2 regions of the Fictibacillus sp. B-59209 genome follow, and region 2 is predicted to be linked to the other one. Evidence: riboswitches for the same ligand, from Rfam matches in the RefSeq annotation. Region 2 holds a riboswitch; the other holds the start of a gene.
The links. Region 2 has a riboswitch for lysine ahead of P4361_RS12230 (aspartate kinase). Riboswitches for the same ligand answer to the same signal wherever they lie in the genome.

Region 1 (4,008 bases), on a different contig from region 2:
TTGTGATTCCCTTTTACCATTCCAATGCCAGCCTGCTGCTGATTTCATTATTTCTAGCGTTTATCGGCTTCCTGGCTACGTTTAGCTGGAGTCTGTTCGGTTCCATGTTTCAAGTCTTTTTATCAAAATACAGAAGAGCATTCAATGTGGTAATGGCCCTTTTGTTAGTGTATAGTGCGGTTTCGGTGGTTGTGGAATAAGATATCAATGATTTAAACGATCGTTTAAAGAGGCTGGTCATTAGGTCAGGTCTTTTTCTTCATATAATCTGGATCGATAGAAAAAAAGAGCACTGGCTGAGAAAAATGCAGCCGTGCTCTTTTGCTTATCAGAAGGATTATTTACTTTTTCGCTTTGCTGACTTTCAGTTTCTTGCCTTTAACTGTGGTATTTTCCATGGCTTGCAGGACAAGTGAGCCTTTTCCGTTAAGAATATCAACATAGGACCAATTCTCCTGGATGGTGATAATGCCGATATCATCTGCTGAGACTCCAGGGATTTTTGCGATGGTTCCAACGAAATCGACCGCTCGGATCTTCTTGTTTTTTCCGCCGCTGAAGTGGAGTTTCGTAATATCCTGGTTGATTCGGGCCGTTTTATTATTTCTCACGACTCGGCGCCCGCTGAGCTTTTCTTCAAAAGGCCGCTGCATTTTAGCCACTTCTTGTTTTGTCGGTGCTTCCGCTTCATCGATCTCAAAGCCGATGTATCTTTCGATGGCTCTAAGATACTTTCCTTCATAAGGCAATGCAAACGTAATGGCTCTTCCTTTTTTGCCGGCCCGGCCAGTTCTTCCTGTACGGTGGACATAGCTCTCTTTTTCCATAGGAACGTCATAGTTGATAACGAGGGTTACATTATCAATATCAATTCCTCTCGCAGCCACATCCGTGGCGACAAGATAACGGAAATTCCCGATCTTGAACCCGTCCATCACCGCGAATCGATCTTCTTGTTCCAATCCTCCATGAAGCTTTTCAACAGAATACTGAGAGGCTTCGAGCTCTGCAAACACGGTATCGACGTGCTCTTTCGTATTGCAGAAAATGATGCAGCTGTCCGGGTTTTCAACGACCGTCACGTCTTTCAGAAGAGCAAGCTTCACCTCTTCCTGAACGTTGATTAAAGAATGCTTGATCGTATCTGTCGTCATCCCGGCAGAAGCTATTTCGATTTTTGCTGGATCCTTCATATATTGATGGCAGAGATTTTCAATATCTTTTGGCAATGTTGCAGAAAAGACCATGGTTACTCTGTTTGAAGGAAGCTGTTTAATAATCTTTTTGACTTCATCAATAAAGCCCATGTTCAGCATTTCATCTGCTTCATCAATGATCAGGTACTTGATTTGGTCTAAGACGAGGGTTTCACGCTCGATATGGTCCATGACGCGTCCCGGTGTACCGACGACAACATGCGTTTTTTGTTTCAATTCTTCTTTTTGTTTCGCAAAAGGCTCTTTACCATATACAGCAACAGCTTTAATCCGCTTGAACCTTCCAATGTTGGTAAGGTCTTCACGAACTTGAACAGCGAGCTCGCGCGTGGGAGTAAGGATCAATGCTTGTGGCCGTTTTTCTTCCCATTCCAGCATTTCGCATACCGGAATACCAAAGGCTGCTGTTTTTCCGCTGCCTGTTTGGGATTTTACGACGAGATCTTGCTTTTCCAGAGCTAATGGTATGACTTCAGTCTGAACCTCAGTCGGAGTTTCATATTTCAACACTGTAAGTGCTCGTTTTATTTCATCGCTTATACGATAATCGTTAAAACTTCTATTATTCATGTAGGAACCTCGATTTTTTATATTATCCAGATTCAGCATAACCTGAATAGTGTTCATTATACTTGAAATGATGGACAATCGGGTTTAATTTTAAACGATTGTTTAAAGGAACCTTTCCGTATGATCGTAGGTGATAGGTAAACAATGATATAATGAGGGAATTAATTCAAAAGTGAAAATGCTGGCAATAAAAAACAGTTGAAGGAACGACAGCGCTGTTTTATAATAACTTTTAGCGTTAACTAACTTGATATTAAAAAATCCTCATCAATCCGATGAGGTAGAGGTCGCGGCTTTTATAAGTAGGACGTACGAGATGCAGAGGACATCATAGACTCCGTGTGAAAGGAAAAGCTGCCGAAATTTGTGCTTAACTCTGGAAGTATGAATTGGGGCTGTATTCGAACAGGAACAGCACTGTCACACCCACGAATAACCGGTGGGTGGGATGCGCTATCTTACGGAAGGCATGATGCGGATTAATAATAATCGTCGCCCAATGCTTGGCGGCTTTTTTTATTTCCCACTCCTTCCTAAAACGAAAAGGAGTTTTTTTATGCGAAACACAGCACGGAATCCATCACAACCGCAGTCGCCAAACGCGGACAATGAATTAAAGCGGGGACTGAAATCCCGCCATTTAACGATGATCTCTCTTGGGGGAACGATCGGAACAGGATTATTTTTAGCAAGCGGAGGATCCATTCATACTGCAGGGCCAGGCGGCGTTCTGTTTTCATATGTAGCGATTGGAATCATGGTGTTCTTCTTAATGACAAGCCTCGCAGAAATGGCGTCTTACATGCCGGTTGCGGGTTCATTCAGCACGTATGCTTCAAAATTTGTGGATCCATCACTAGGATTCGCGCTCGGCTGGAACTATTGGTACAACTGGGCAATCACCATTGCAGCTGAACTTGCTGCCGTAACATTAATCATGAAATTTTGGTTTCCAGATACACCTTCATTTATCTGGAGTGCACTGTTCCTAGGCATTATGTTCTTATTAAATTATTTATCGGTAAAAGGGTTTGGTGAAGCAGAATATTGGTTCTCTCTGATCAAAGTCATTACGGTCATCATCTTCTTGATCTTAGGAACACTTATGATCTTCGGCATTTTAGGCGGAGATCCGATCGGATTTAAGAACTTTACGATCGCTGACGCACCGTTCCACGGCGGATTCTTTACGACGCTTGGCGTATTTATGGCTGCAGGTTTCTCCTTCCAGGGAACAGAACTGTTAGGGGTTGCGGCAGGAGAAACAGAAGATCCGAAAAGGAACATCCCGAAAGCGATCAAAAGTGTGTTCTGGCGTATCCTTTTGTTCTATGTTCTGGCAATCTTGGTCATTTCTTTAATCATTCCTTACACAGACAGCCGATTGGCAAGCAGCGATATTACTGTAAGTCCTTTTACACTTGTCTTTGATAAAGCAGGAATTGCGTTTGCGGCTTCCGTTATGAACGCGATCATCTTAACAGCAGTATTATCTGCCGGTAACTCCGGTATGTATGCATCGACCCGTATGCTTTGGGATATGGCACGAGACGGAAAGGCACCTAAGTTTCTGGCGAAGCTGGATTCCCGCGGTGTACCGGTTCCAGCCCTAATTGTAACAGCCGCTGTAGGAGCTGTAGCTTTCTTTGCTTCACTGTTCGGTGACGGCGTCATCTACACTTGGCTGCTGAATGCCTCCGGGATGTCCGGTTTTATCGCCTGGCTCGGAATTGCGATCAGCCATTACCGATTCAGAAGAGCGTATGTGGCACAGGGGCGGAATTTAAAAGAACTGCCTTACTTGGCAAAATGGTTCCCAATCGGTCCGATCTTTGCTTTCGCTCTCTGTTTTGTCGTTATCCTCGGTCAAAACTATTCTGCCTTTACAGGCGGAAGCATCGATTGGAAAGGAGCCCTTGTTTCTTACATTGGGATTCCGATCTTCCTGGCTGTTTGGTTAGGCTATAAATTCAAACACAAAACAAAAGTCGTACCGCTTAAAGAGTGTGATTTTGAATAAGAAATAAGAGAAGCAGGAGCCTTTCGGGGTTCCTGCTTTTTTAGTGAAAAAGGTATCGTCTTCTAAACGCAGAACATATAAATTAACACTTACGTCAAGTGAAGGGGAATGGCAGCGAAAATAGAGAACGCAGGAGCATATAGGGGTTCCGAGTGTAACCTGTAGCGAATCAAAGAGGCCAAGCTCAATATTGAGCAGGGT
Region 2 (4,008 bases):
GAAAGAACAAAATCCAATTTACCGTCCAATGGGACCGTAAAGACGAAACCGCAGGCTCACAAGGAGCCTGAAAATAGAAAGAGAATACTCTTTTCTCTCAAAAAACCGGCATATGCCGGTTTTTTTTGCGTTGACAATACAAAACAGCTGGCATAATGTTAACCTATACATAAAATTAGTTAACATTAAGGAGGCATCACCTATGAATTGGATGGAACTTGGAAAAGAAGTGATCGAAGGTAAAGAACTGAACGAGACAGAAGCCTTATCCATATTGGAATCAGACGATGACGAGCTGCTTAGCCTGCTGCAAGGTGCGTTTATGATCAGGAAGCATTATTTCGGAAAAAAGGTGAAACTGAATAAGATCATTAATACAAAGTCAGGCCTGTGCCCTGAGGATTGCGGATATTGTTCACAGTCTTCAGTTTCCACAGCGCCGATCGAAAAATATGCGATGATGGATAAAGACACGATTGTTGAAGGTGCGGAAAGGGCATATAAACAAAACGTGAGAACCTATTGTATCGTCGCAAGCGGAAGAGGACCTCTGAACCGGGACTTGAACACCGTCATTGAAGCTGTAAAAGAGATTAAATCCAATTATAATATGAAAATATGCGCATGCCTCGGCATTTTAAATGATAAGCAGGCACAGTCCCTTAAAGAGGCGGGCGTCGAAAGATATAACCATAATATCAACACATCCTCAGACCACCACAGCCAAATAACAAACTCTCATACATACGAAGACAGAGTGGCTACTCTGGAAAAAGTAAAAACAGCAGGAATCTCCCCATGTTCAGGCGTTATCGTAGGAATGGGCGAAAGCCGGCACGACATCATTAAGATGGCAGAAGCGCTAAGAGAGATCAATGCAGATTCTATCCCTGTTAATTTTTTGCATGCTATACCAGGTACTCCTCTCGAGCATCTTGACGAGCTGAACCCCCGTTATTGTTTAAAAGTGCTCGCCTTGTTCCGTTATATTAATCCAACGAAAGAGATTCGGATCTCAGGCGGCAGAGAGGTAAATCTCCGCAGCCTTCAGCCGCTGGGCCTTTATGCTGCAAATTCTATTTTCGTGGGCGACTATCTGACCACCGACGGACAGGAAACAAATGCTGACAACCAAATCCTTGAGGACCTTGGATTTGAGATCGACTTCTTAAACGAACCTGTACAGGTTTAATCCTGCAGCGAATTTTTTCCATTTATAAAAAAATCCGGGCAGCTTCGCCCGGATTTTTCTTATTATAACTGCTGAACCGGCTGCCTTGCGTCCAGTTCAAAGACGTCGTGCAGCGTTTCAATCGCTTTAATCATATCCTGCTGATCAACGACCGTAGAAACTTTAATCTCTGATGTGCTGACCATTTTAATCATAATATCCTGCTCAGAAAGAGCCTTAAACATCTGTGCAGCTACTCCTGGATTAGAAATCATTCCTGAACCAACAATAGATACTTTAGCCAATCCATCTTCATGCTGGATGGAACCAAACTGAAGCAAACTCTTATATCTTTCTAGAAGCTCAATTGTTTCATCTAAGATCGCTGTTTCAATGGAGAACGATATGTTTGTTCTTTCCTGCTTGTTTACACTCTGAATAATAATATCTACATTAACACCATTCTCTGCCAACAAGGAAAAAACAGAAGACAGTGTGTTTAAGCCATTCGGCAGGTCTTCAATCGTAATTTTTGTTACGTTTCCTTCAAAAGCCAATCCTCTCACTACTAAATTATTCTCCATTGTTGCTTCCTCCTCCACTAGTGTTCCGTTTTCTTTCTCTGTGCTCGAACGAACTTCAAGTCTTACTCCGAAATTCTTTGCGAATTCTACAGCTCTCGGATGCAGCACACCCGCTCCGAGATTCGCCATTTCAAGCATTTCATCATAGGAGATGGAAGGCAGCTTTCTGGCATGTTTCACCACCCGCGGGTCTGTTGTAAATACACCAGTAACGTCTGTGTAGATTTCGCATTTATCGGCACGAAGAGCAGCTGCCAGAGCAACGGCCGTCGTATCTGATCCTCCCCGTCCCAGTGTTGCAATATTATCCGAAGAGGTTAATCCTTGAAAACCGGCAACTACTGCAATCTTCCCGTCTGCAAGCATTTGCTGGATTCTTTTTGTATCGATATTTAAGATGCGCGCGTTGCCGTGAACATCTTCTGTTTCAACTCCAGCCTGCCAGCCAGTCAGAGACTCGGCTTCGTACCCGGCATCCTGAAGGGCCATCGCAAGCAGTGAAATCGTGATCTGTTCTCCTGTCGTCAAAAGCATATCCATTTCACGTTTGGAAGGCCTTGCTGTTATTTCACCTGCCAGCCTCACAAGATCATCCGTTGTTTTTCCCATTGCTGAGACAACCGCTACTACTTGATTCCCCTCGTTTGCCGCTTGAATGATCCGACTTGCCGCGTTTCTGATTTTATCCGGTGTGCCGACACTTGTACCTCCGAATTTTTGAATGATTAAAGCCACAATGTCCATCCTTTCTCATCAATGAAATCGAATTTATTGCCTTCCTGCAAAAGGCACCCAGATATGGCCAGCCTGTCTCGGCTTCCACTACGCAACAAACTGAAATGCAAAAATAAATATAAAAAAGCAGCAATAAGGAAAAGACCTTATTGCTGCTTGGTATATGCAACAGTAAGCCAGCTTGTTTTCCCCTCTTGTGAGATAGTCCTCCACACACCCTCCGGGCAAGAATGTGTGACAGCTCTGCATTTATTCAATGCAGGTCCAGCCGTAAGAAACAGGAGTTTCTTAAAGCTTCGGCAAAAATCCCCTTTCAGCTACCATCATAAGAGCTCCTTCTCTTCAGATAGCTTACTATTGGTTTTTGCTCCTCTACCATCACTTCAAAACTGAAGTATGGCGCTCTATTAAAATTTGTTTTAAGTTTAGCAAAGGACTTCTGAAAAATCAATACCTTTATAAAGGTTCATTTTGAAGAGCCTGAATAATTTCTTCTGCAACACTTAATGGAATGCCTGCCGCATGAAAATCCTCAAGAGTGGCTTCTCTCATTTTCTTGATGGAACCGAATTTTTTCAGCAAAAGTTTTTTCCTTTTTTCACCGACTCCAGGAATGTTATCGAGACTTGATTGAAACATGCCTTTCGCACGCACTTGACGATGAAATGAGATAGCAAACCTGTGGACTTCATCCTGTATACGCTGCAGCAGATAAAATTCCTGGCTGTTTCTGAGCAGCGGTATAATTTCAGGTGGATTTCCCATCAAGAGCTGGGATGTACGGTGCTTATCATCCTTAGCAAGTCCTCCGACCGGGATATCAAGGTTCAGCTCGTTTTCAAGAACATCCTGCGCAGCAGCGATCTGTCCTTTCCCTCCATCAATAATAATCAAATCCGGCAGCTGCCCATTCTCTTTTAAGATGCGGGAGTAACGCCTGCGGACTACTTCCTTCATGGAGGCGTAGTCATCAGGGCCTGTCACCGTTTTAATTTTATATTTCCGGTATTCTTTTTTGTTCGGTTTACCGTCTTCAAATACAATCATCGCAGATACTGGATTTGTCCCATGAATGTTGGAATTATCAAATGCTTCAATCCGGTATGGAGCTGGAATGTTTAATTGCAGCCCCAGATTTTCAACCGCTTTTACCGTACGTTCCTCATCACGCTCGATCAGTGCAAATTTTTCGTGCAGAGCGAGCTGTGCATTCTTCGTTGCAAGTTCAACAAACTCTTTCTTTTGCCCGCGTTTCGGCTGTATCACTTTCACGCCGAGAAGATCCTTGACCAATTCGCCGTCCGCCTCAGGAGGCAGCAAAAGTTCCCGCGGGAGAATATGATTTTTTTGAAGATAAAATTGTCCAATAAACGATAAAAAGTCTTCGATGGCATCTCCATAGAAAGGAAAGAGGGAAACATCACGTTCAATAAGCTTTCCTTGGCGGATAAAGAAGACTTGGACGCACATCCAGCCTTTATCGTAATGAAAACCAAAAACGTCCTTATCCACCATGTC

Region 1: another riboswitch for lysine. It lies ahead of P4361_RS22645 (amino acid permease); the one in region 2 lies ahead of P4361_RS12230 (aspartate kinase).

Annotation. Positions count from the first base shown of each region.
Region 1 is NZ_JARMMC010000043.1:37,868-41,875, reverse strand. Features, by position in the region: gene P4361_RS22655 (LysE family transporter) at 1-200, shown strand, start outside; gene P4361_RS22650 (DEAD/DEAH box helicase) at 342-1,787, opposite strand; lysine riboswitch at 2,061-2,251, shown strand; gene P4361_RS22645 (amino acid permease) at 2,344-3,807, shown strand.
Region 2 is NZ_JARMMC010000016.1:88,557-92,564, forward strand. Features, by position in the region: gene P4361_RS12220 (YslB family protein) at 1-71, shown strand, start outside; gene bioB (biotin synthase BioB) at 203-1,192, shown strand; gene P4361_RS12230 (aspartate kinase) at 1,255-2,490, opposite strand; lysine riboswitch at 2,685-2,873, opposite strand; gene uvrC (excinuclease ABC subunit UvrC) at 2,947-4,008, opposite strand, start outside.